DNA from 4 places in the Streptomyces sp. NPDC104309 genome. Region 2 is predicted to be linked to each of the others. Evidence: riboswitches for the same ligand, from Rfam matches in the RefSeq annotation. Region 2 holds a riboswitch; each other region holds the start of a gene.
What was found. Region 2 has a riboswitch for cyclic di-AMP ahead of ACZ68L_RS35085 (M23 family metallopeptidase). Riboswitches for the same ligand answer to the same signal wherever they lie in the genome.
Positions count from the first base shown of each region.

Region 1: another riboswitch for cyclic di-AMP. It lies ahead of ACZ68L_RS31750 (transglycosylase SLT domain-containing protein); the one in region 2 lies ahead of ACZ68L_RS35085 (M23 family metallopeptidase).
Region 3: another riboswitch for cyclic di-AMP. It lies ahead of ACZ68L_RS41730 (M23 family metallopeptidase); the one in region 2 lies ahead of ACZ68L_RS35085 (M23 family metallopeptidase).
Region 4: another riboswitch for cyclic di-AMP. It lies ahead of ACZ68L_RS22465 (C40 family peptidase); the one in region 2 lies ahead of ACZ68L_RS35085 (M23 family metallopeptidase).

Region 1 is NZ_JBVJMV010000028.1:44,715-50,661, forward strand. It holds gene ACZ68L_RS31735 (APC family permease) at 1-678, opposite strand, end outside; gene ACZ68L_RS31740 (hypothetical protein) at 1,027-1,344, shown strand; gene ACZ68L_RS31745 (DUF2461 family protein) at 1,467-2,117, shown strand; gene ACZ68L_RS31750 (transglycosylase SLT domain-containing protein) at 2,255-3,037, opposite strand; cyclic di-AMP (ydaO/yuaA leader) riboswitch at 3,040-3,200, opposite strand; gene ACZ68L_RS31755 (ATP-binding cassette domain-containing protein) at 3,905-5,566, shown strand; gene ACZ68L_RS31760 (DUF305 domain-containing protein) at 5,644-5,947, opposite strand, start outside.
Region 2 is NZ_JBVJMV010000035.1:72,569-78,515, forward strand. It holds gene ACZ68L_RS35075 (STM4011 family radical SAM protein) at 1-138, shown strand, start outside; gene ACZ68L_RS35080 (SGNH/GDSL hydrolase family protein) at 223-1,068, opposite strand; gene ACZ68L_RS35085 (M23 family metallopeptidase) at 1,258-2,205, opposite strand; cyclic di-AMP (ydaO/yuaA leader) riboswitch at 2,209-2,369, opposite strand; gene ACZ68L_RS35090 (alpha-galactosidase) at 2,659-4,758, opposite strand; gene ACZ68L_RS35095 (tyrosine-protein phosphatase) at 4,984-5,796, shown strand; gene ACZ68L_RS35100 (DUF6126 family protein) at 5,818-5,947, opposite strand, start outside.
Region 3 is NZ_JBVJMV010000059.1:21,136-27,082, reverse strand. It holds gene ACZ68L_RS41755 (SHOCT domain-containing protein) at 1-123, opposite strand, end outside; gene ACZ68L_RS41750 (hypothetical protein) at 409-630, shown strand; gene ACZ68L_RS41745 (SPFH domain-containing protein) at 685-1,884, shown strand; tRNA gene ACZ68L_RS41740 (tRNA-Met) at 2,000-2,073, shown strand; gene ACZ68L_RS41735 (PP2C family protein-serine/threonine phosphatase) at 2,335-3,495, shown strand; cyclic di-AMP (ydaO/yuaA leader) riboswitch at 3,776-3,928, shown strand; gene ACZ68L_RS41730 (M23 family metallopeptidase) at 4,081-5,292, shown strand; partial or broken gene ACZ68L_RS41725 (aldo/keto reductase) at 5,560-5,947, shown strand, end outside.
Region 4 is NZ_JBVJMV010000015.1:26,851-32,797, reverse strand. It holds gene ACZ68L_RS22470 (hypothetical protein) at 55-408, shown strand; gene ACZ68L_RS22465 (C40 family peptidase) at 598-1,755, opposite strand; cyclic di-AMP (ydaO/yuaA leader) riboswitch at 1,754-1,918, opposite strand; gene pcrA (DNA helicase PcrA) at 2,176-4,620, shown strand; gene ACZ68L_RS22455 (M23 family metallopeptidase) at 4,792-5,947, opposite strand, start outside.

The sequences.
Region 1 (5,947 bases), on a different contig from region 2:
GCCCTGGGTGATGAACAGCGCGATCGCGAGCCCGGAGACCACCATCATCGCGGTGACCGTGGAACTCGTTCCGCCCGACGAGGCGACCGACCCGTGCACCAGCGCGGAGGCCCCCCGCTCGGAGTGCGCGAATCCGAGAACCGCGACGACGCCCGCCGCGATCACTTCCAGGACGAGGAAGATCCCGGTGATCCACGCGTTGGCGCGCAGGTCCAGGAGGCCGGCGAGGGTGGCGAGCACCATGACGCCCGCGCCCGCGGCGGGGGCCGGAATGTGCACGACGGGGGCGAGGTAGTCGGCCGTTCCCATGGCGATGACCGGGGGAACGATCATCACGACCAGCAGGGAGAGCACGAAGACGAGCCACCCGGCGAGTCGTCCCGCCATGGTCGACACCATGGCGTACTCGCCGCCCGCACTCGGAATGAGGGTGCCGAGCTCCGAGTAGCAGAAGGCGACCGCGATACAGAGCAGTGAGCCGATGGCGATGGTGAGGGCGGTGTACGTGCCTAGGCTGGAGAACAGGTCCGGAACGACCACGAAGAGGGTCGAGGCGGGCGTCACACAGGAGAGCGTGAGCAGTGTTCCGCCCACGACGCCGATGGAACGCTTGAGCTTCTGTGGGGTGGGGCCGGTCGCCGGCGCGAGCGCCTGGGGAGCGCTGAGCGTTTCGGTCATCGTGCGATTCCGATCAACAGGTGCGGTGTCTGAGCACGGGAGCGGTATCGCCTCCAGACGAGGACGTGGTGAGTGGTTTCATCGCTCCCAGCGCGACATGCAATCCTGACGAGTTCCGCAGGTCAAGAGCCGTTCACCTTCGGAATTCGTTGTTTCGGAAGCAGAATGCGACCGTTTGGCGTTAAGAAGGCGTCAATCTGTTGGGGATCGGCGGGTACGGGAACCGCAGCCGGATTCCGTGGAAAGTTTTGCCCGTTCCGGATTCCGGAAGGGTGCGGCGCCCCGGGGCGCCGCGAAGCCAAGGTGCCGCGGGTCGCGCATCCACCGTCTTGGTGCCAGCCTGGACACATGGCTTGGGCGTCATGGACGACTCGCGGTGTGTTCTCCGGGCACGGTGGCGTGCTGACGGAAGAGGTTGGCGTCCTGTCCGGGGACCTGACCGTGCACACGACCTGGGCCGATGACACGGCCCAGGTGACTGTGCAGTACACAGGGGCGATCGACTGGTTCACCATGTCCGGCAGTCCGGTGCCGTGCTGCTCGGAGGATGACAGCCGGCGGCTGCACGACGCGGTGGTGCGATCCGTTCGGGAGGGAGAGGCGGCCACGGTCCCCAGACCGCCGCCGCAGAACTCGGAGCGGCCCGCGGAGAGCGCCCAGGAGTGACGGTCACATCGCGCGGCGCACGGTGGGGCGCGACGCCCCGCACGGGCACGTCGGACTCGTGTGGGCACAGCGGCGGCACGCACGTCGCGGGTCGCCACGGGACAGCCCTTAGGATCCTTTGCGTGAGCGGAGCGTTCAGCGGCTGGACAGAGCAGGCATTCGAGCTCCTTCTGCGGTTGGAGGGCGCGCCTTCGCAAGAGGCACGCGAGAAACTCCGGAAGGACCGGGAACGCCTCGTCCGGCAACCCATGATCGCGTTGCTGAACGATGTGGCGGACGCGGACCGGGCGTACGAGGACTTCTCCGTCTGGGGGTTCCGCAAGGATCCGTGGTGGTGGCAGCATCAGGCGGCGGTGATCCGGATCGCGCGCAATGTCCAGATCAGCCTGCGCTTCGACCTCGACGGGCTCCGGATCTCTGGTGGCTGGAGCTATCCGGATCCGGGGCAGATCCCGTTGTTCCGTACGGCAGTTGCCGCGCGAGGGAGCGGACCGGAGCTGGTGCGCGCCGTCGGGTCCCTGGAGGCGCGAGGGTACGAGATCACCGGTGATGTCATGCAGCGCATGCCGCGTGGTCACGACGCCGGTCATCCGCGCGCCGCCTTCCTTCGGTACCGCTCGGTGTCCGCCGCCCGCCCCCTCGGCGGGGACTGCGCCGAGCACACGGCGGCGCTGGTCGACTCCGTGCTCGTGGCGGCGGAGGAATTGGCGCCCCTGCTGTCCTGGCTCGCCCGCCATGTGGCTGTTACGGGCTGCCGTCGGCCTGGCACGTGACGTCGCCGCCGCATGCGGCCCTTGCCGACGAGCTGCCGAAAGGCGGTCCCTGACCGGGTGGGTGGTCCGTTGCCGGGAGAAGTGTCCGGCCTCTCGCCACCCGTCGGTCCTGAACCGCCTTTCGGTGCCGCTGTGCGTCAGTACGCCCCGAAGACGTTGTCGATCGAACCGTACTTGTGGGCGGCGTAGTTGCACGATGCGGTGATGTTGGCGACCGGGTCGTAGCTGTCCATCGCCGTTCCGGGCACGTGGTAGGCACGGAATGTCGGGTCGATGATCTGCAGGAGACCCTTGGACGGGGTGCCCGCGGCGGCGTTCGAGTCCCAGTTGTTGATGGCCAGCGGGTTGCCGGAGGACTCGCGCATGATGTTGCGGTGGATGCTGTCGTAGCTGCCGGGGATGCCGTGCTGGGCCATGACGGCCAGCGCCTCCCTGATCCAGCCGTCCAGATTGTTCGCGTACGTCACGGGCTTCACCGCCGAGGTGGTCGCGGCCGATACAGCGACGGTCTTCACGGTGGAGGCGGCGGCGTTGTTCGCGGCGGGTGCGGCTGCCCCGATTGTCAGCGTCATGCCCGGGACAATCAGTTCAGGGTTGTCGCCGACGACCTTTCGATTGTCCGCGTACAGCTTCTTCCAGCCGCCGCTGAGGGAATGCGCATTCGCGATCTTGGAAAGGGTGTCACCGGCGATCACGGAATACGTCGCGGGCGCAGCCTTCTGTACGGAAACTTCCTTTGCGGTGGCGGTCTTCGGCGCCACGGCCGCCTTGGGGGCGGTGGCGGCCTGCGCCGGCGCGGCGGAGGCGAAGCCGGCACCCACCAGCGGAAGTACGAGGGCGACTCCGCCGGTGGCCGCGGCGATGAAACCGCGGGTCAGCGAAGTGGACGTGCGGCGACCGTGCTTAACCGTTGCGGACATGCTGAATTCCTCTCCGTCGCCTGCGAGGTGAGCTGTCGGGTTCGGACTGGAGATGTCCGGCCGCAAGTGAATGCGGCTTCACCCCGAGCCGTTCCGGATACCGGACCGGCGGCTTACCTGGGTCCCCCGCTCCTGCCGAACATGAGTGGGTCGGATTCTCGGACGGCGGCAGGATTTGGCGTTCCGTCCGGATTGACGGTGACCGTAGGCGAGAAACACCAAAAGGAACAAGCCCCTGCTTTTGGATCACATTTCATTTGCAAGATCGAGTAACGGAATTCGCAGTAATCCACCTCACACCGCGCGGCCAAATTTCCGCGCACAGAAGGGAAGTGCGCCGACCTGCCGAGTCCGCCGGAACCCCGAACGTGACTCACGCCACGAAGTCACAAAAGGGGCATTTCCTTCATCGCCCAAATGGTGCAGTCAATAGACAAAGGCTCATTATCGACGAAATTATTAATCATGAGCAAAACGCCCACACATGGACATATGGGCATCGACTCGAAGACTCTCCACTCCGGCATGCCACTCATCGGACCGACCGCGTCCGACAGGGCTCCGTCACCCCGGGGCTTTGCCTTTCGTCCCGCGGCTCGTTATCGTTCCTAACGGCCCTGTTGTCTCCGATAGAGGTGGACGTTGCGCATCTGAGGTTCGCGAACATCGCGCCGTACGGCCCCTGCCGTACGCCCGTCACGCAGTAGCAGTGTTTTCTCCTGCCCGTGACCCCGCGTGGATGCGACCTCGGTGCCTCAGCCGTCCTTCGACCTTCCGGACTGCCGCACCCTCCTTCTCGGCACGGTCGCTGCGTGGTGCTCGCATACGAAGCCCCCCTTCACCACGCTTGCGACTGCGAGGATCACCATGGCGACACCCACTGCCCCCAGCGCTTCGCTCACCTGCTCCGCTCTGTCCTTCCAGTGGCCGGACGGCACGACCGTCTTCGACGGCCTCTCGCTCAGCATCGGCCGGGGCCGCACCGGTCTCGTCGGTACCAATGGCGCGGGCAAGTCCACCCTGCTGCGACTACTGGCCGGCCGACTGCGCCCCTCCCTGGGCTCGGTGGCGGTCTGCGGCAGCCTCGCCTACCTGCCGCAGAACATCACCCTCGACACGATGCTGCGTGTGGACGAGGCCCTCGGCATCGCCGAGCGGCGCGCCGCGCTGCGCGCCATCGAAACCGGGGATGTGGACGAGAGGCACTTCGAGACGATCGGCGACGACTGGGACGTCGAGGAACGGGCCGTGGCGACCCTGGGCTCCCTGGGACTCGGCAGCATCGAACTGGACCGCACCGTGGCCCAGTTGTCCGGAGGCGAGACCGTCCTTCTACGTCTGGCCGCACTGCTGCTGGAGCGTCCCGATGTCCTTCTGCTGGACGAGCCGACCAACAACCTCGATGTGCTCGCCCGGCGCAGGCTCTACGAGGCCGTCGACAACTGGCGCTCCGGCGTGCTGGTCGTGGTCAGCCACGACCTCGAACTGCTGGAGCGCGTCGACCGCATCGCCGAACTCCGGTCCGGTTCCGTGAACTGGTACGGCGGCGGCTGGTCGGCCTACCAGGAAGCGCTGAGCATCGAGCAGGAGGCCGCCGGAAGGATGTTGCGCGCCGCAGAGGCGGATGTGCGCCGGCAGAAGCGCGAACTGGAGGAGACCCAGGTGAAGCTGGCCCGGCGCCAGCGTCAGGGGAGGAAGGCGGAGGCCGACGGCGGACTCCCGAAGATCCTCGCCGGCCGCCGGAAGCGGTCCGCGCAGGAGTCCGCGGGAAAGCTTCGCGGCCTCCAGGAGGACCGGCTCAGCGAGGCGCGCGACCGTCGCGAGGAGGCCGCGGACGCGATCCGTGACGATGCCGAGATCCGCGTGAGCCTCCCCCGCACCGCCGTTCCCGCCGGCCGCACCGTGCTGAGCCTGCACGAACTGCGCCCCCGGTTCGGCCGGCTGCACCAGGGCGACCTCCATGTGCACGGGCCCCAGCGGATCGCGCTCGTCGGGCGCAACGGCGCCGGCAAGACGACACTGATGCGCACCCTCACCGGCGAGCTGGCTCCGCTGTCCGGCGAGGCCAGGACGTACGTACCCTTGCGATTCCTTCCGCAGCGGCTGGACGTGCTGGACGACGAGCTCAGCGTCGCGGCGAACGTGGCCCGGATGGCTCCCGGGGTCACCGACAACCACATCCGTTCCCAGCTGGCACGCTTCCTGTTCCAGGGCAAGCGCGCGGAACAGCCGGCGGGCACCCTCTCCGGCGGAGAGCGCTTCCGTGCCGCGCTCGCCGCGGCGATGCTCGCCGCACCGGCCCCGCAGTTGCTGATGCTGGACGAGCCGACCAACAACCTCGACATCGCCAGCGTGCGGCAGCTGACCAGCGCACTCGAGTCCTACGAGGGAGCGTTGTTGATCGCGAGCCACGACCTGCCGTTCCTCGAATCGGTCGGCATCACCCGCTGGCTGGTCCTCGGGGAGGAACTCCAGGACACCACCGCGGAGGAGGTGGGCGACCTGCTCGCGGCGTCGGAAGCGGGCTGATCAGCCGCGTAACTCCGAGGAACACGTACGGAAGGGGGTGCGGGCCATGAGGCCGGGGCCCGCACCCCCGCCAGGGGTCAGAGCCTGGCGATGATCTTGTTCATCTTCTCGATCTCGGCCGTCTGGGCCGTGATGACGGCGTCGGCGAGCTTCTTCGCGTCGGCGTTGCCGCCCTTGTTCAGCTCGGTCTCGGCCATGGTGACCGCGCCCTCGTGATGGCCGATCATGAGCTGGGCGAACTTCTTGTCGAAGTCCTTGCCCTTGGCTGCCTCAAGGCCGCTCATGTCCTTGTCGGACATCATCCCGGGCATTGCGGAGCCGTTCGAGCCATGGTCCATGCCAGGCATGTCACCCATCGAGGACGAGGCCGCGGGCAGCGGC
Region 2 (5,947 bases):
GCCTGTCCACTGGCCGTCTGCGACTGCCACATCGGCTATGTGCATCTGGAGACGCTGCCGCTGTACGACGTCTTCGCGGGCGGAGTGCTGGAGCGGATCCCGGCATCCCCGTTGTCGTCCCTCGCCGGACGGTCCTGAATCTCAGGACCGTCCGGCGGGCGAGGGCACTGCGGTGGCGGACGCCCCTGAAGCCCCGTCGGGCGGCTCACGGCCGGACAGCCCTCAGAGCGGCAGGAGGTCCGGCCGCTTCGCCTCGGCGTGATCTCCGGAGGATTCGCCGCGCAGCCGACGGCCGATCCACGGCACCAGGTACTCGCGCGCCCAGTGGATGTCGTCGCGCCGGACTTCGAGCGTGCCGCGCTGTGCCTGCGGCGGCCATTCCTGGTCGGGGTCGGCCGGCACGTCGAGGCCGAGTACCTGGGCGGCTCGCAGCGCGACCCTGGTGTGTCCCTCGGGCGACAGATGCAGCCGGTCGTCGTCCCAGGCGCGTCTGTCCTGAACGGACCGCAGCGACCACAGGTCGAGGACCGGGCAGTCGTAGCGGTCGGCGATGGACCGCACATGGGCGGTGTACGTGGCGATCTTGCCGCGCAGGTGGCGCAGCACGGGGACGCCACGGGTGTCGAAGCCGGTGGTGACCAGGACGGTGCCGACCGATTCGGTCAGCTCCGCGACCGCGCGCTCGAAACGCTCGGCAACGTCGTCGGGGTCGGTGCCGGGCCTGATGATGTCGTTGCCGCCCGCGCAGAAGCTCACCAGGTCGGGTGCGAGCTCCTTGGCGCGCGGCACCTGCTCCTCGACGATCTGGTCCAGGAGTCGTCCACGTACGGCGAGATTGGCGTACCTGAAATTCCCGTGCGCGGAGCCTTCGGTGCCCGTCGCCGTATCGGGGTCCGGGAGCTGGTCCGCGAGAAGTACCGCGAACCGGTCCGCCCAGCCGACGAAGGTCCCGTCCGGGCCGGGGTCGCCGACTCCCTCGGTGAAGCTGTCGCCAATCGCCGCGTACGACCCGATGACACCATGTCGGTTGATGACGCCACGTTGATTTCTTCTCGAATCGTCTGCCACAAACGCTTATCCTGCACCGTCGAATGTGACCTACGCGACCGTAATAAGGGGTTGACGGGTGGTGAGATAGACCACCCGGTCAGGTTTTGGTAAAGGGGGAATAAGCAGAAGGGGCGGTGCGCCACCGCGCACCGCCCCTTCTGTGTGGCTCGGGTCATGCCTTGTCGTTCAACTGCCCGGCAGTTCGGCTCAGACGTAGATGCCGTGCGACGCCAGGAAGGCGATCGGGTCGATGTCCGAACCGTACGCCGGGCCCGTGCGGACCTCGAAGTGCAGGTGCGGTCCGGTGGCGTTGCCGGTGGCGCCCGAGAGGCCGATCTGCTGACCGGTGCTCACGGACTGGCCCGCCGAGACGGAGATCGAGGACAGGTGGCCGTACTGCGAGTAGTGGCCGTCGGCGTGCTTGATGACGACCTGGTTGCCGTACGCGCCACCCCAGCCGGCGGTGACGACGGTGCCGGAGGTGATGGCCTTCACGCTGGTGCCGGTGAAGACGGGGAAGTCGATCCCGGTGTGGCTGCCGCTGGACCAGTTGGAGCCGGAGGCGCGGTAACCGGTGGTGTGGTTGCCCGGGACCGGGTGGGCGTAGCCGGAGCTGCTGCTCCGGGCGGCCGGGGCGGAGGTCTTGGACTCCGTGACCGTCGAAACCTTGGCCGGGGCGGACTTGGCCGGCGCGGACTTCTCCACGACCGAGGGGGCCTTCGAGGGGAGGGCCGCGCCCGTGCCGACGCCGGTGGACGCGGCGTCGGCCGACGCCTTGCCACCGAGCGTCAGCTTCATGCCCGGGAAGATCAGACCGGGGTTCTCGCCGACGACCTCGCGGTTGTCCTGGTACAGCTTCTGCCAGCCGCCCTCGATCTTGTGCTCGGCGGCGATCTTCGACAGGTAGTCGCCGGAGACGACGGAGTAGGTCGTGGTGGCGGCCTGCTTCTGTGCGACCGGCTGGGCCGGGGCGGCGTGCGCGGCGACGACGGAGGCGGACTGCGTGACGGCGGCCGGGGCGGCCTGCTCCGCGGCGTGGGCACCGGTGGCGCCGAGCAGCGGCAGCGCGATGACGGCGCCACCGGCGCCTGCGGCGGCGACACCACGGGCGATGGTGCTGGACTTCGTACGGCGATGCTTACCCGATATGGGCATGGGGTGTTTCCTCTCCGGCGCCTACGAGGTGAGCTGTCGGGTTCGGGCTGGAGATGCCCGGCCGCGCTGAGCGCGGCTTCACCCCGAGCCGGCCGGATTTCTCCGATCGGCGGCCTACCTGGTTCCCCCGCTCCTGCCACACGATGAGTGGGTGCGAATTCCGGGCGGCGGCAGGATTAGGCGGTCCGACCGGATTGACGGTGACCGTAAGCGAGTCGGGACAGCGAGAACAAGCCTCCGGCTCCGTACCGGAATCCGCGCCAGGAATTCAGCGCGGAATTCCGGTCACACTCCGTGGATTAAGGATCTTGAATTTCCGCGCCGCGCACGGACTGCCCGACCGCTCCGTCAGCACGCACCGTCACGGATATGATCCCGCTCACGAGAAGGCGACCATCTCCCTGACAAACAGAGCCCGTTAGTGCTAAATCGGCTCATTACGGACACCCATGTTCATCGCTCGCGCCGGAGCCTCAGCACCCTCGCGTCCAGATCCCCCTGAAGCCCGGTGTGCAGCCCCTGGTGCAGCAGCACCGAACCGTGGTGCACCACCCCCGTGTCCAGGCAGGCGTACGTCGCCGCGGGGTCGAGCCCGCGCAGCCTGAGGGCCGGGGGCCGCTCCCCGTACCTCTGTGCCTCCAGCCACATCAGGACCACGGCCTCCTCCCCGTGGATGTACTGGACCGCGCTGAGTCCGCCGCGCGGGGCGCGCAGCCGGTACAGGGCGCCGTGCTGCACCACGGACCGGATCTCCTTGTAGAGGTCCACCCAGCCCCGCGCCTCGGCCAGTTCCCCCGCACTCCATTCGGTGAGGTCCCCGCCGACCCCGAGCACACCGGCCATCGCGCTCACGAAGCGGAAGCGCAGCGAGCTGACCCGGTTGTTGAGCTGGACGTTCGGGCTGTCGGTGACCCAGGCGGCCATCACCCGGGCCGGATGGATCTGACCGAAGCCCTCCTGGATGGCGAGGCGGTCGAGCGGGTCGGTGTTGTCGGAGGTCCACACCTGGTCCGTGCGGGACAGAATCCCCAGATCGACCCGGCCGCCGCCGCCCGAGCAGGACTCGAAGGCGACCGAGGGGTGCGCGGCCCGTAGCCGATCGATCAGCGCGTACAGGGCGTGCACATGCTCGACCCAGAGCTTCTGCGGATACTTCTCGCCCGGCCAGCCCGCATCGGTGAAAGAGCGGTTGAAGTCCCATTTCACATAGTCGACGGGCGCACTGGAGAGCAACGTGTCCAATTGCTCGTAGAGATGGTCCCGCACATCGGCGCGGGCCAGATTGAGCACCAGCTGATTACGGAACTCGGTGCGCGCCCGACCGGGGAAGTGCTGCACCCAGTCCGGGTGTGCGCAATAGAGATCGCTGTCGGCATTGACCATTTCCGGCTCGACCCAGATGCCGAACTGCATGCCGAGACCGTGCACTTCGTCGGCGAGCGGCTTCAGCCCGCCGGGGAAGCGGTCCGGATTCGGCGTCCAGTCCCCGAGCCCCGCCCGGTCGCTCGTGCGCCGCCCGAACCACGCGTCGTCCACGACGAACAGCTCGACCCCCATCGCCGCGGCCCGCTCGGCGAGGGCGCGCTGCTGCCCCTGCGTGATGTCGAAGCCGGTCGCCTCCCAGGAGTTGTAGAGCACCGGCCGCAGGCTCTGCGCGTCCGGAATCACATGGGCCAGCTGCCAGACGTGCCAGGCCCGGCTCGCCCCGCCGAACCCCTCCGCGCTCCACAGCCCGGCGAAGACGGGTGTGACGTAGGACTCCCCCGGTCCGAGCAGCAGCAGCCCGGAGTCGTCGTGGCCGGCGCCACCGGTGATCTGCACGAGCCCGTCGGGGAGCCGCTGTACGGAGATCCGCCACGACCCGGACCAGCCGAGCGCACAGCCGTACACCTCCCCGCTCTCCTCGGTCGCCGCACCGTCGGCATCGAGGGCGACCCACGGCAGGTACTGGTGGCCCGTATGGCCGCGCCTGCTGGAGATGACGCTTTCGCCGTACGACAGCTCCGCCCGTGCGAGCCGGGACTCCGCCGCCCAGCGGCCGTGCAGCCGGCTCAGCCGCCAGCCGTCGCGGGCGGGCAGCGCCCAGGCGGCGGCGTCGGCGCGCAGCAGTTCCAGCGGCGGGCCGTCGGGGCCTGCATGGGTGACGGTGGCCCAGCGCTCGATCACATCGGAGTCGTTCCGCATCCGGTAGTGCAGGGTGAGGGCGAGCCGGTGCACGGAGTCGGTGAAGCCGATACGGAGCTCGGCCCCGTCCACCACGGCGTCGGCGAAGGCCCACTCCGTGCCGCGGACCTCGGGGGTGCGTACCGAGAGGGCCGGGCGGACGAACCGCGGGCCGCCTTCCACGGGGTACTCCTCATGGCCGTCGAGCCGGGACTCGAATCCCCTGGGCGACGGTTCCGGCGCCGCGGCCAGGGCCTCGGCCGCGGCAAGGGAGATCCGCGGCCCCCAGTGGAGATGGAGCAGTTCGTCCCGCTCGGTGATTCGCAGTGCGTAGCTGCTGCTCGCCCCGGTGAGCAGCCAGGTCCGGCCCGTGTCGCCAGTCTCGATCATCGCTTCCCCACATTCCAACAGTTCCGCACATCATCGACCGTCGCCGGGTGGGCGGGCAACGATCTCGCGAGGAATTCACCGGACGGATTCGCCACCGGAGCGCGGAGGTTCACGAGGTATCGACAAGGAAAGGTCGAGATGATTGCCTGAGGAATCAATGTCGTATTGTCGCGTAAATGGCCTTGTCGGCGACTCGCGTCGACGCCAGACACCCCAGGAGTCCCTGTGACGCAGCAGTTGCCGCAGATCCCATCGACGGAACCCGAGCTGGCGGGCGTCCGCAACTTCCGCGACGTGGGTGGATTGCCCACCGCGGACGGCCGGCGGGTGCGGCACGGACGGCTCTTCCGCAGTGGTCACCTCGCGCACGCCACCGCCGAGGACGCCGCGTTTCTCGGCGGTCTCGGTCTGCACACGGTCTTCGACTTCCGCAACGCCGCCGACCACCGGCTCGACGGCCTGGACGTGGAACTGCCTGGCGTACGCAACGTGAGCATCCCGCTCTCCGACCCCGCCGACGGCGCCGAGTTCTGGCGGATGGTCCGCGACGGCGATCTCGACCAGTTGCGCTCGCTCCTCGCCGACGGCAAGGGGGCGGACCGGATGATCGCCTCGTACCGCTCGATCATCCTGGACCGGACCGCCGAGCACAGCCGTGTCCTGCACGCCCTGGCCGAGGACAGCGTTCCGGCGTTGATGCACTGCGCGGCGGGCAAGGACCGGGCCGGTCTGTCGATCGCGGTGTCGCTGCTGGCCGTCGGCGTCGAGCGCGACGCCATCGAGGCCGACTACATCAAGTCCAACGACGCCCACCGCCGCTACAAGGTGCAGCGCGGCGACACCTCGGCAAACGGCATGTCGCCCGAGGTGATGGAGCTGCTCAGCCCCCTCTTCGGTGCCCACGCCGACTATCTGGACGCCGCCTTCGTCACCATCGAGGAAACGTGGGGCAGCACCGACCGCTACCTCTCCGAGGGGCTGAAGCTCGCCCCCGAGACCCGTGAGCGGCTGCGCGAGCAGCTCCTCGACGAGGCGTAGCCGGACCGCTCTTCGTGATGGTCAGCCCTTGCCGGCCACCGCGAAGAGCAGGTAGAGGAAGGCCGCGAAGATGTGCCCGGCGATGAGGTAGGCGAACAGCCGGATCACCACGCCGCGCGGAAACTTCCGCTCCTGGGCCTCATAGTTCTTC
Region 3 (5,947 bases), on a different contig from region 2:
GCCGCCGAGGTCGTCGCTGCGGAAGATGTCGGCGATGACCTTGAAGAGCAGGAACAGCCACATGATCCAGAGGAAGAACCAGAGCATGGTCCAGAAGAGATTGAGCAGGGGGTAGTTGTCCACGGCCGGCTCCCCTATCACCGCGAGTCATCGCGCTCGACTGACTGAATGGTAAATCAGTCATATCACCCCATATTCACCCTCGCTCGTTGTCGTTCGAGACCCTGCTCGGGGGCCGGGTGCGGAGTACCGTGGAAGCGTCGAGGGAGGCTCCGGCCTCCAGGAGGCGGGGTCGCCTCGTGGTCATGAAGCGGCTTGAGAAGCGGCGTGAACGGCGTGAGCAGCGACGCGGAGAGCGGCGCGAGCGGCGGTGTGAGCAGGCGCACGCAGGGACGCTCGCGAGGGCGCATGAACAGGGCGGATGAGTCCGCCCGGAGCCCGGTCGGGGCGATCGGCCGTGTCACCGTGCCGATCCCGCCCGGCGGTCCGGGCGAAGTGCTGGTGGCCGTACGGGGCGGGTCGGAGGCCTACACCGCATGGTCGACGACGTCGATCGACAGGGACGTGCGCGTCATTGTCGTCGACTCGGTCTCGGCGCGGGGCGTGATCGTGGAGCGCCTGCCGCCCTGAGCCGGAGCAGGGGAGTACCCACGTCGAGCAGTGAGATACGGCAGGAGTCTTCCGATGTTCTTCTGGCATGTTCCCGCCCCCAACGAGGCGATGCTCATATCCGGTTCCAAGGGGCAGACCCTGGACACCCAGTTCCGGATCGTCACCGGCCACGGCAGTTTCGTGCTCCCGGTCAAACAGAAGGCGCGCATGCTCTCCCTGGCGCTGCGCGAGGCGGAGATCACCGAGGACTGTGTGACCCAGCAGGGCATCCGCCTCAACGTCCGGGCCGTCGCGGTCTTCAAGGTCGGCGACGACGCCGTGTCCATCGCCAACGCGGCACGCCGATTCCTGACGGAGCAGGAGCAGATGGAGGAGCTCGTCGGCCGGATCTTCGCCGGACACCTGCGCTCCATCGTCGGCGGACTGACCGTGGAGCAGATCATCCGCGAGCGCAACCGCGTCTCGCAGGAGGTCATCGCGGGCAGCCACGGCGAGATGGAGAAGCTCGGCATCGTGGTGGACGCCCTCCAGATCCAGGAGATCGACGACGCCACCGGCTACATCAAGAACCTCGCCGCCCCGCACGCCGCCGCGGTCGCCAGCCAGGCCCGGATCGCCGAGGCCAAGGCCGACCAGGAAGCCAGTCAGCGCGAGCAGCAGGCCGCCGCGCTCAAGGCGGAGTACGAACGCGACACCGCGATCAAGCGGGCGGGCTTCCTCGCCGAGACCGAGCAGTACAACGCCCGCGCCGCGCAGGCCGGGCCGCTCGCGCAGGCCCAGGCCTCGCACGAGGTCATCGAGGAGCAGACCGCGCTGGCCGAACGGCAGGCCGCGCTCGCCGCGCAACGGCTCGAAGCGGAGGTCCGACGTCCGGCGGATGCCGAGGCGTACCGTCAGCGCACCCTCGCGGAAGCGGCCCGTGACCGGGCGAAGTTCGAGGCCGACGGCAACGCGTACACCGAACGGACCATCGCCCAGGCCCAGGCCGACGCCAACACCGTGCGCGCCACCTCGCTGCGCGACGGCAACCAGGAACTCATCGCGGCCAACCGCGTCGTGGAGAACCTGCCGGCGCTGGCCGACGCGGCGGCGCGTGGCATGTCGGGGGCCGACCTCACCGTTCTCAACGGCACCAACGGTGTCAACGAGATGGCTGCGGGCGTGGTCGGCCAGGGGCTGGCGATCCTCCATTCGCTGCAGCGCGGCGCGAGCCCGATGAAGTCACCGGCGGTCGAGGGGAAGGCCGCTCCCCGTATCGCCGAGACGAACTGATCTCCGTATCACCGGGACGAACTGATCTTTGGGGTCGGATCGGAGGGGCGGGACGCGGGAGATTCCCCATGTGGTCATGAGCGCGCCGGACATGCAGTAGAGTTGTGTTCATCGACGCGGGGTGGAGCAGCTCGGTAGCTCGCTGGGCTCATAACCCAGAGGTCGCAGGTTCAAATCCTGTCCCCGCTACTGAAGATTCAGGCCCGGCACGCATGCAGCGTGCCGGGCCTGAATCATTTCCCCACGTGGTTGTCCGGGGCGCCGTCCACGTCACCGTCCGGGGCGCCGCCGGTTCCCGGTCAGCGGTCTCCGGGCCGGGTGCGTGTGAGCTGGACCACGCGCTTACCCCCATTGGTCGATGAGGAGTCGCCGCGCGACTTCGCTCAGGTGAGCCTGGGGTGGGGCGCGGTACCGTCCGCAGCCGTGCGCGTACCGGGCAGGAGACCACAGGTGTGGAAGCGGCTGAAGCGGCGCGGCAGACATACCAGGGGCGGTGTCCGTACCCGGCGGTTCGTCCGCGCGCTGCCCGCCCTGATGATCCTCGGCGGGCTGGCGTTCGACGCCCTCACCCCGCCGACCTTCACCGCCATTCCGCTGTTCGTGGCCGCGCCGCTGATCGCCGCGCCGTTCTTCTCGCTGCCCAGCACCATCCTCACCGCCGTCGCCTCGATCCTGGCCATCGTCGCGCTGCGGCTGTACAGCAACACGCTGCCGCAGGTCGTGCCGTTGATCGAGCTGCTCACCCTGGCCACCGTGTCGGTCCTCGCGGTCGTCATCAACGGGGTCGTGCGGCGCGGCAACGAGCAGCTGGCCTCCGCGCGGGTCATCGCGGAGACCGCCATGCGGGCGGTGCTGCCCAAACCGTCCGACCGGATCGGCGGGCTGCATGTGGCGGCGCGGTACGAGGCGGCGCAGGCGGACGAGTTCGTCGGCGGCGACCTGTTCGCCGTGGCGGACACCCCGCACGGGGTGCGGCTGGTGGTCGGGGACGTACGGGGGAAGGGGCTCGACGCCGTGGAGTCGGTGGCGGTGATCATCGGCGCGTTCCGGGAGGCGGCCGAGCAGGAGCGTTCGCTGGAGGGCGTGGCACAGCGGCTGGAGCGGGCGCTGGCGCGAGAGGGAACGGGGCGGGGCGGGCTGGACGCGGTCGAGGGCTTCATCACCGCCGTACTGGCCGAGATCCCGTCCGGGCTGTCGCGGGTACGGATCGTCAACCGCGGCCACCCCGAGCCGATCCTGCTGCATCCGGACGGGGCGCTGGATGTGCTGGGACCGTCGGTGCCCGCGCTGCCGCTCGGGATGGATCTGGGGGTGTGGCCCGACCGGGCGGACGAATGGGATCTGCCGGCGGGGACGACCCTGCTCCTCTACACCGATGGTCTCTCCGAAGCGCGGAACGCCGACGGGGTCTTCTACGATCCGGCTGCGCGGCTGCGCGGGCGGATCTTTCCGGGGCCCGAGGAACTGCTGTCCGCCCTGACCGACGACGTACGGCGGCACACGGGCGGCGAGACGACCGACGACATGGCACTGCTCGCGGTCGTACGTCCCGCGGAGGGGCAGCCGCACCGGCGCAGGACCGTGAAGATCGTGGGTCTGGACACGATGTGACGGATGGGGCGGGTGCGTGGTGCGGACCCGGCGGAGCCTCGGGTACGGCGTGCCACCGTCCGTAACCGAAGCGCGTCGCTCCGCATAACATTTGACGCAACGTCAGAATCCGGGTAATGACTGAGGGTCGATCAACTCATCCGATTCCACCCGGGTATGTCCCGTAAAGTCCAGGCCAAAGCCGTGAACGATCAGTGGGAACAGCTTGGAATCGGGCCCGGGTGTCTATTAACGTTCGATAACGCAGCGCGGTCGTCCCAGCCGTCGTCAGTGGCGGCACCGTGCGCGAGCGCCGAATTCCGCAAGGGAACCGGGGAACCACCTACATGGGGTGAATCGGACACCTGTGTCTCGTGAGAGGCAGAGGCGCCCGTAGGAGACCTTCCTGCTCCGAACCCGTCAGCTAACCCGGTAGGCGAGAAGGAAGGAAAGGAGTGCGCCCCCGTGGCGTCCAACAAGCCTGCCCCCGAGGCCCCCGCGCGGTTCACCTCAGACTTCGGCCCGGGTGTCGACTTCGGCTCCGGTTCCGGTTCTGACCACGGCTACGGCTCCGGTCACGGCCCGGGTTTCGCCTCCCACACCGGACTGGGCCCCGACACCGGCTACGGCCCCGGTTTCGCGTCCAACGCCGGTTTCGTCTCCGACGCCGGTTACGGAACCGCCGGGACGGGAACGGCGTTCGGCACCGGCTACGGCACCGAGCCGGGCGGCGACTTCGCCGGTGGGTCCGGTGAGTTCGGATCCGGTGAGGCCGGTGGCTCCGGCGACTCGGCGGAGCTCCGCGGGGAATTCCGCGCCGACGGCGACGGTGAGCCCGAACGAAGCCGGGACGAGTGGAACCCCACCGAGGAGTCCGTCCGCCCCGTGCGCGGCAAGCACCGCGTCGCCAAGCAGCGCAACGGACTTGCCCGTAGCTCCACCGTGCTCGGGGTCGGCGTCATCGCGGCAGTCGGTGCGGGCGGCATGGCCACCGCGCAGAGCAAGCCTGCGGTCTCCATCTCCCTTCCCGATTCCATCGCGGACAACCTGCCCGACGCCAAGTCCCTTCCCGGCGTGGGTTCCCTGTTCTCCGGCGAGTCCGAAGCCGACAAGGCAGAGGCCGTCGCCGCGTCGGCGCCGCTCACCACCGCCGGCATCACCACCACCGAGGCCCAGCAGGGCACGACGGACGCGGGCGAGGCGCTCCGCGCCCGTATCCTCCAGCAGGCCGAGCAGCAGCAGGATGCCGCCGACGCCGAGGCCAGGGCCGCCCAGGAGAAGGCGGCCGCGGAGAAGGCCGCCGCCGAGGCCAAGAAGCAGCAGGACGCGGCCGAGGCCAAGGTCGCCGCCGAGAAGAAGAAGGCGGAGGAAGAGGCCAAGAAGAAGGCGGAGGCCCTGCGGCTCGCCAAGCTCGCCGCCAGCTACGCCATCCCGACCACCTCGTACACGATCACCTCGACCTTCGGCGAGGCCGGCTCGATGTGGTCCTCCGGCTACCACACGGGCCTCGACTTCGCGGCGCCGACGGGTACCCCGATCAAGGCCATACACGGCGGCACCATCAAGTCGGCCGGCTGGTCCGGTTCGTACGGCTACCGCACGGTGCTGGAGCTCGAAGACGGTACGGAGCTGTGGTTCTGCCACCAGTCCTCGATCGGTGTCACCGTCGGCCAGAAGGTCACCACCGGTGAGACCATCGGCCGGGTCGGCGCGACCGGCAACGTGACGGGCCCGCACCTCCACCTGGAGGTCCACACCCCGGCCGGTACGGGTATCGACCCGATGACCTGGCTGCGAGACAAGGGCCTCAACCCCTGATCGGCCGGCCGCCTCGCGGCCCGCGTGATCCGAGCCGGTTCGCCGGCCGCTGAACCCCGGCAGCCCTGACGCTCTCCCCCCGACGTCAGGGCTGCCGGTCTGTCGGCACGGTCGCTCCGGCCGGGAGTGCGGGCCGGACGGATCGGTGGGCCCACGGGCTGGTGGGGACTGCGGGCCGGGCGGGTCGGCGGGCCGCTGGGAACAGCGGGCCTGCCTGAAGGGCGGGCTGCCGGAATAGCGGAACCGCTGGTGTTCGTTGATCCACATATGACTTCTCTTCATAAGCTGGGCCCTTCCGACCTGCAGGTCTTCCCGCTCGCCCTCGGCGGCAACGTCTTCGGCTGGACGGCCGACGAGGCGCAGTCGTTCGCCGTGCTGGACGCCTACGCCGCGGCGGGCGGCAACTTCATCGACACCGCCGACTCCTACTCGGCCTGGATCCCGGGCAATGAGGGCGGCGAGTCGGAGACCGTCATCGGGAAGTGGCTCGCGGCACGTGCCAACCGGTCCGAGATCGTCGTCGCGACGAAGGTCGGCGCCCACCCCTCGTACACGGGGCTCGCCGCCGCGAACATCAAGGCCGCGGCGGAGGAGTCGCTGCGCCGGCTCGGTACCGAATCGCCGCCTCCAACATCAGCCCCGAGCGGCTCCAGGC
Region 4 (5,947 bases), on a different contig from region 2:
GAAGCCGTACCTGCCTGCGGAGTGGTGATATGGGCGGGGCTAGGCTGCGGCCTCATGGACGTACTCATTCATGCCTTCGTCGCACTGCACATCATCGGTATCGCCTCACTGCTGGGCGGCTTCCTGACCCAGATGAAGGCGATGGGCGCGGGCGCGGCCCGGTTCGTCCCGGCGATGCTGCACGGCGCGCTGACGATGCTGGTCACCGGGGTCGCGCTGGTCGGGCTCAACGAGGCCGACGACCACCACGTGAACAACATAAAGATCGGGGTCAAGCTGCTGCTCCTGGTCGTCGTCCTCGCGCTCGTCTACATCAAGCGGGACGAGGAGAAGGTCGACAAGGGCGCCTTCGCGGCGGTGGGCGGGCTGACGCTCGCCAACATCTTCATCGCCACGCTCTGGACCTGAGGGCCCGAAGGCCTGAGGAGGACCGCGGCCCGGCGTCCGGCAGCCGGGGGCCGTCGTCCGGGCCCTGAGCTCTGAGGGCCGCGGTACGAGGTCTGCGGATCGCGGCCGGGACGGTGCCCGGCCAGGACAATGCCCGGCCCGGCCGCCGCGCGGGGCGGGCCCACGCGCCGGCCGCCGGGGAGCGGGCCGCTACGCCGGCCGCACGCTGCCGTAGATCGGCATGTAGTAGATCGACTCCTCGCGCACATTCGCCCCCGGCTTCGGCGCGTGGATCATCATTCCGTCGCCCTTGTAGATGCCGACGTGGCTGATGTCGTCGTAGAAGAAGACGAGGTCACCCGGACGCAGATCCGCCGTGGCGACCTTGGTGCCGATCTTCACCTGGTCCCAGGTGGTGCGCGGGATGTCGACGCCCGCCGCCTTCCACGCGGCCTGGGTGAGTCCGGAGCAGTCGTACGAGGACGGACCCGTCGCGCCCCAGACGTACGGCTTGCCCAGCTGGGCCCTGGCGAAGGAGAGGACCTTCTCCGCCTTGGTGGTGGCGCTGCTGTCCGAGCCGGTCCCGGCGCCCGTCCCCGTACCGCCGCCGGACCCCGACTTCCTCGCGGCCTCCTCGGCCTTGCGGTCCGCCTCCGCCTTGGCGGCGGCCTGCTGCCGCGCCAGTTCCTCCGCCTTGCGCTTGGCCTCCGCCTCCTTCTTCCGCTCCAGCGCCGCGAGCCGCGCCTTCTCCTCGGCGGTCAGTTTCGACAGCGTCGCGCGCGCCTCGCCCAGCTTCCGCTGGACGTTCTGCTTGCTGGTGCGCAGCGTGGTCTGTGTCGTGGTCAGCGTCTCCAGGCTCTGCACCGCCTCGGCGCGCTTCTTCGAGGCCTTGACCTGCTGTGCGCGGAAGTCCGTGACCGCCTTCTGCTGCTGAGCCGTCATGCGGTTCATCAGCTGGCTCTGGTCGAAGTACGACTGCGGGTCGTCGGCCAGGAAGAAGGTGGCGCTCGGCGTGAGCGAGCCGGTGCGGTACTGCGCGGCGGCGTAGGCGCCGAGCGTCCTGCGGGCGTCGTTGAGTTTGTCGGCGCGCCTCGCCACGTCCTCCAGGAGGGCGTCGACCTCGGCGCGCTGGGCGGCGGAGTCCTCCTTCGCCTGGTTGTACCGCTGGGTCGCGGTGCCCGCCTGCCGGTAGAGGTCGTCGACCTTCTTCTGGACGTCCTCGATGCTGGGCTTCGGAGCGGGCGCCGCCGTGGCGCTCTGCGTGGAGAGCAGGGTCACGGACGCCAGCGCGGCCGTCGTGAGACCGACGGCCGGTGTGGTGGTGCGCACCCGGGTACGCGGTTTGCGATGCGACGCCAAGGCCGGCATCTCCTTCCGTGGACCGCCTACCGGGTTAGCTGTCGGGTTCGGGCGGAACGGAAGGCTGCCCTACGGTCCGAGTGGGGGTACGGACCGATTCACCCCGGTGGTGCGTGTGGGTCCCCGGTTCCGAACGTCCGCGAGGACAGCCCGGATTCGGCGCGGGCGCCCGCTCGGCGTGGTTCGCCTCAGGGGGTACGGGCCGCCCGGTCGAGCACGCTAGCCAATCCATGGTGCTGCTGTGAAGGTCGATGTTCGATATGCCCGATACATTTTCGTGACCTTCGCGGGGCGGGGGCGACGGGGCCGGTCGAGGCCCGGAATTCCTTACGGGGCGTGGGTGTCCGGTCTCTTTGTGTGCCCGGTGGTCGGGTGCGGTTCGCCATGCGGCAGCCACGTGTCGGTGCGGCGGCCTAGACTCGACAAGCGATGAGCAGCCTCTTTGACGACAGCTTCCTGGCCGGCCTCCAGCACTCGGAGGAAGAGCCCCCGCCACCCCCCGAGGACTCCGCACCCGAAGCGGTGCCGGAGGACCTCTTCGCGGGCGTCTTCGACGGGCCCGCGCCGCCCAGGGACGCGTACTACCGTGACGGCGCGCACCGCCCCGTCATCGACTCCGCGGCGCTCCTCGACGGGCTGAACACCGAACAGCGCGCCGCGGTGGTCCACGCCGGCTCCCCGCTGCTCATCGTCGCCGGGGCGGGCTCCGGCAAGACCCGGGTGCTGACCCACCGGATCGCCCACCTCCTCGCCGAGCGCGGAGTGCACCCCGGCCAGATCCTGGCGATCACCTTCACCAACAAGGCCGCGGGCGAGATGAAGGAGCGCGTCGAGCAGCTCGTCGGACCGCGTGCCCACGCCATGTGGGTCATGACCTTCCACAGCGCGTGCGTACGCATCCTGCGCCGCGAGTCGAAGAAGCTCGGCTTCACCTCGTCGTTCTCGATCTACGACGCCGCCGACTCCAAGCGGCTGATGGCCCTGGTCTGCCGTGATCTCGACCTCGACCCCAAGCGCTTCCCGCCGAAGTCGTTCACCGCCAAGGTCTCCAACCTGAAGAACGAACTGATCGACGAGGAGACCTTCGCCGGTCAGGCCGCGGACGGTTTCGAGAAGACCCTCGCCCAGGCCTACGCGATGTACCAGTCCCGGCTGCGCGAGGCCAACGCGCTGGACTTCGACGACATCATCATGACGACGGTCCACCTGCTGCAGGCGTTCCCCGATGTCGCCGAGCACTACCGCCGCCGCTTCCGGCACGTCCTGGTCGACGAGTACCAGGACACCAACCACGCCCAGTACACCCTCGTACGCGAACTGGTCGGCCCGGCCGGCGAGGGCGACGCCCCCGCCGAGCTGTGTGTCGTCGGTGACGCGGACCAGTCGATCTACGCGTTCCGCGGCGCGACCATCCGCAACATCCTCCAGTTCGAGGAGGACTACCCGAACGCGACGACGATCCTGCTGGAGCAGAACTACCGCTCCACGCAGACGATCCTGTCCGCCGCCAACGCGGTCATCGAGCGCAACGAGAGCCGCCGCCCCAAGAACCTCTGGACGAACGCCGGTACGGGCGCCCGAATCACCGGCTACGTCGCCGACACCGAGCACGACGAGGCCCAGTTCGTCGCCGAAGAGATCGACCGGCTGACCGACGCGGGCGACGCCAAGGCCGGTGACGTCGCGATCTTCTACCGTACGAACGCGCAGTCCCGGGTCTTCGAAGAGATCTTCATCCGCGTCGGCCTTCCCTACAAGGTCGTCGGCGGCGTGCGCTTCTACGAGCGCAAGGAGGTCCGGGACGTCCTGGCCTACCTCCGGGTCCTCGCCAACCCCGAGGACACCGTCCCGCTGCGCCGCATCCTCAATGTGCCCAAGCGCGGCATCGGCGACCGCGCCGAAGCGATGATCGACGCGCTGTCCCTGCGCGAGAAGATCACCTTCCCGCAGGCGCTGCGCCGGGTCGACGAGGCGTACGGCATGGCGGCCCGGTCGGCCAACGCCGTCAAGCGGTTCAACACGCTGATGGAGGAGCTGCGCACGATCGTCGAGTCCGGCGCGGGCCCGGCGGTGGTCCTGGAGGCCGTCCTGGAACGGACCGGCTACCTCGCCGAGCTCCAGGCGTCCACCGACCCGCAGGACGAGACCCGCATCGAGAACCTCCAGGAACTCGCCGCCGTCGCCCTCGAATTCGAGCAGGAGCGCGGCGAGGCCGGCGAGGAGGGCGCGGGCACGCTCGCCGAATTCCTGGAGCGGGTCGCGCTCGTCGCGGACTCCGACCAGATCCCCGACGAGGACGAGGACGGCTCCGGCGTCATCACACTGATGACACTGCACACCGCCAAGGGCCTGGAATTCCCGGTGGTCTTCCTGACGGGCATGGAGGACGGCGTCTTCCCGCACATGCGCGCGCTCGGCCAGGTCAAGGAGCTGGAGGAGGAGCGGCGGCTCGCGTACGTCGGCATCACCCGGGCCCGCGAGCGGCTCTATCTGACCCGGGCGGCGATGCGCAGTGCCTGGGGGCAGCCCTCGTACAACCCGCCGTCCCGGTTCCTGGAGGAGATCCCGGACCAGCACCTGGAGTGGAAGCGGACCGGTCCGATGGCGGCCCCGGCCGGGCCGACGTCGGGGATCACCTCGTCGCTGTCCTCGTCGCGTTCGCGGTCCGGTCCCTCGGGCTTCGCGACCCGGCGGACCTCGGACAAGCCGACGATCACGCTGGTGGTCGGGGACCGGGTCACGCACGACCAGTTCGGGCTCGGCACGGTGACGGCGGTCGAGGGGATCGGCGACCAGGCGAAGGCGACGGTCGACTTCGGCGACGAGCGGCCGAAGAAGCTGCTGCTGCGGTACGCGCCGGTCGAGAAGCTCTAGGACGACACGGCCCGGGGCCGTTCGTTCGGATCAAGCCGGATCAGCGCGCGATGCCGGGGCGCGCGAGCCCGGCGTGATCCGGACGCGAGGCCCTGGGCCGGTCGGCGGCCGGAACCGTCGCGTCGGCCGCCGACCGTCATCCGCGCGGTGGCGGGGCGGCCGGCGGGTGGCTCAGGTCGGGTCGACGCCGTGGCTGCGGAGCCAGGGGAGCGGGTCTATGGCCGCGCCCCCACCGGGCCGGACCTCGAAGTGCAGGTGCGGGCCGGTCGAGTTCCCGGACTTGCCGGAGTACGCGATGACGTCACCGGCCTTGACCACACCCGAGCGGATCCTGGTGCTGCTCAGGTGGCAGTACCAGGTCTCGGTGCCGTCGGCCATGGTGACGATGGCCATGTTCCCGTAGGCATTGTTCCACTGGGTGCGTACGGTGCCGTCGGTCGCGGCCATCACGGGCGTGCCGTACCAGACGGGGAAGTCGATGCCCGTGTGCACGGACATCCAGTTGACGCCCGCCTGGCCGAAGTAGGCGCTGAGGCCGTGCTCCGCGACCGGCAGGACGAACTTGGGGCGCAACGCCTCCTTGCGGGCGGCCTCTTCCTCGCGCTTCTTCTTCTCGGCGGCCTGCCGTTCGCGCAGATCGATGCGTTCCTGGGTACGGCTGACGCGGGCGCCGAAGTTCTCGGCGTCGGCCCTGAGGTTGGCGAGCTGGGTGTCCAGCTTGTTGTTGGCCGCGACCGGCTTGACGGAACCGGGGTCGGCCGCCGCCATCGTCGTGGTGTTGTCGTCCTTCTTGTCCTCGCCGCCGAGTCCGCCGACGGAGGCCGCGGCGATGCCGGCCACGCTCATCACGCAGGCGGAGGGAACGGCGACGGTGAGGAGTGCGGAACGCTTCGCCGGGGAACGCCGCCGACTGCGGCTGCCGCCGCCGTTGCGGGTGCCGGGGCGGCCGAGGGGGCTGTGGGTGTCGGGCGCGGTGTGGACGGCAGCGGATTCCGTGTCGTCGTCGCTGTCGTCCGCCGCGGCTTCGTGACCGTCGGTGCCATGGCTGTCGATGCCGCGTCCGTCGGTCTCGAAGTCCGCTTCCGGTTCCGGGAGGCTGAACTCGGCGGTGCTGTGGGGTTCGTGCGCGGCGAAGTCGAAGGAGTCCCGATCGGCGTAGGACTCGTACGACTGGTGCGTTCCCCGCGCCTCGTGCGCCGTGTGCGCTGTGTGCGCCTCTTGTGCTTCGTATGCCTCGTGTGCCGGCGGCGCCTCGTGCAACACCTGTGCGGTTTGCGTAGTTTGCACGGTTTGCTGTTCGTGCTCGGGCGTGGCGCCGGTGTTCCAG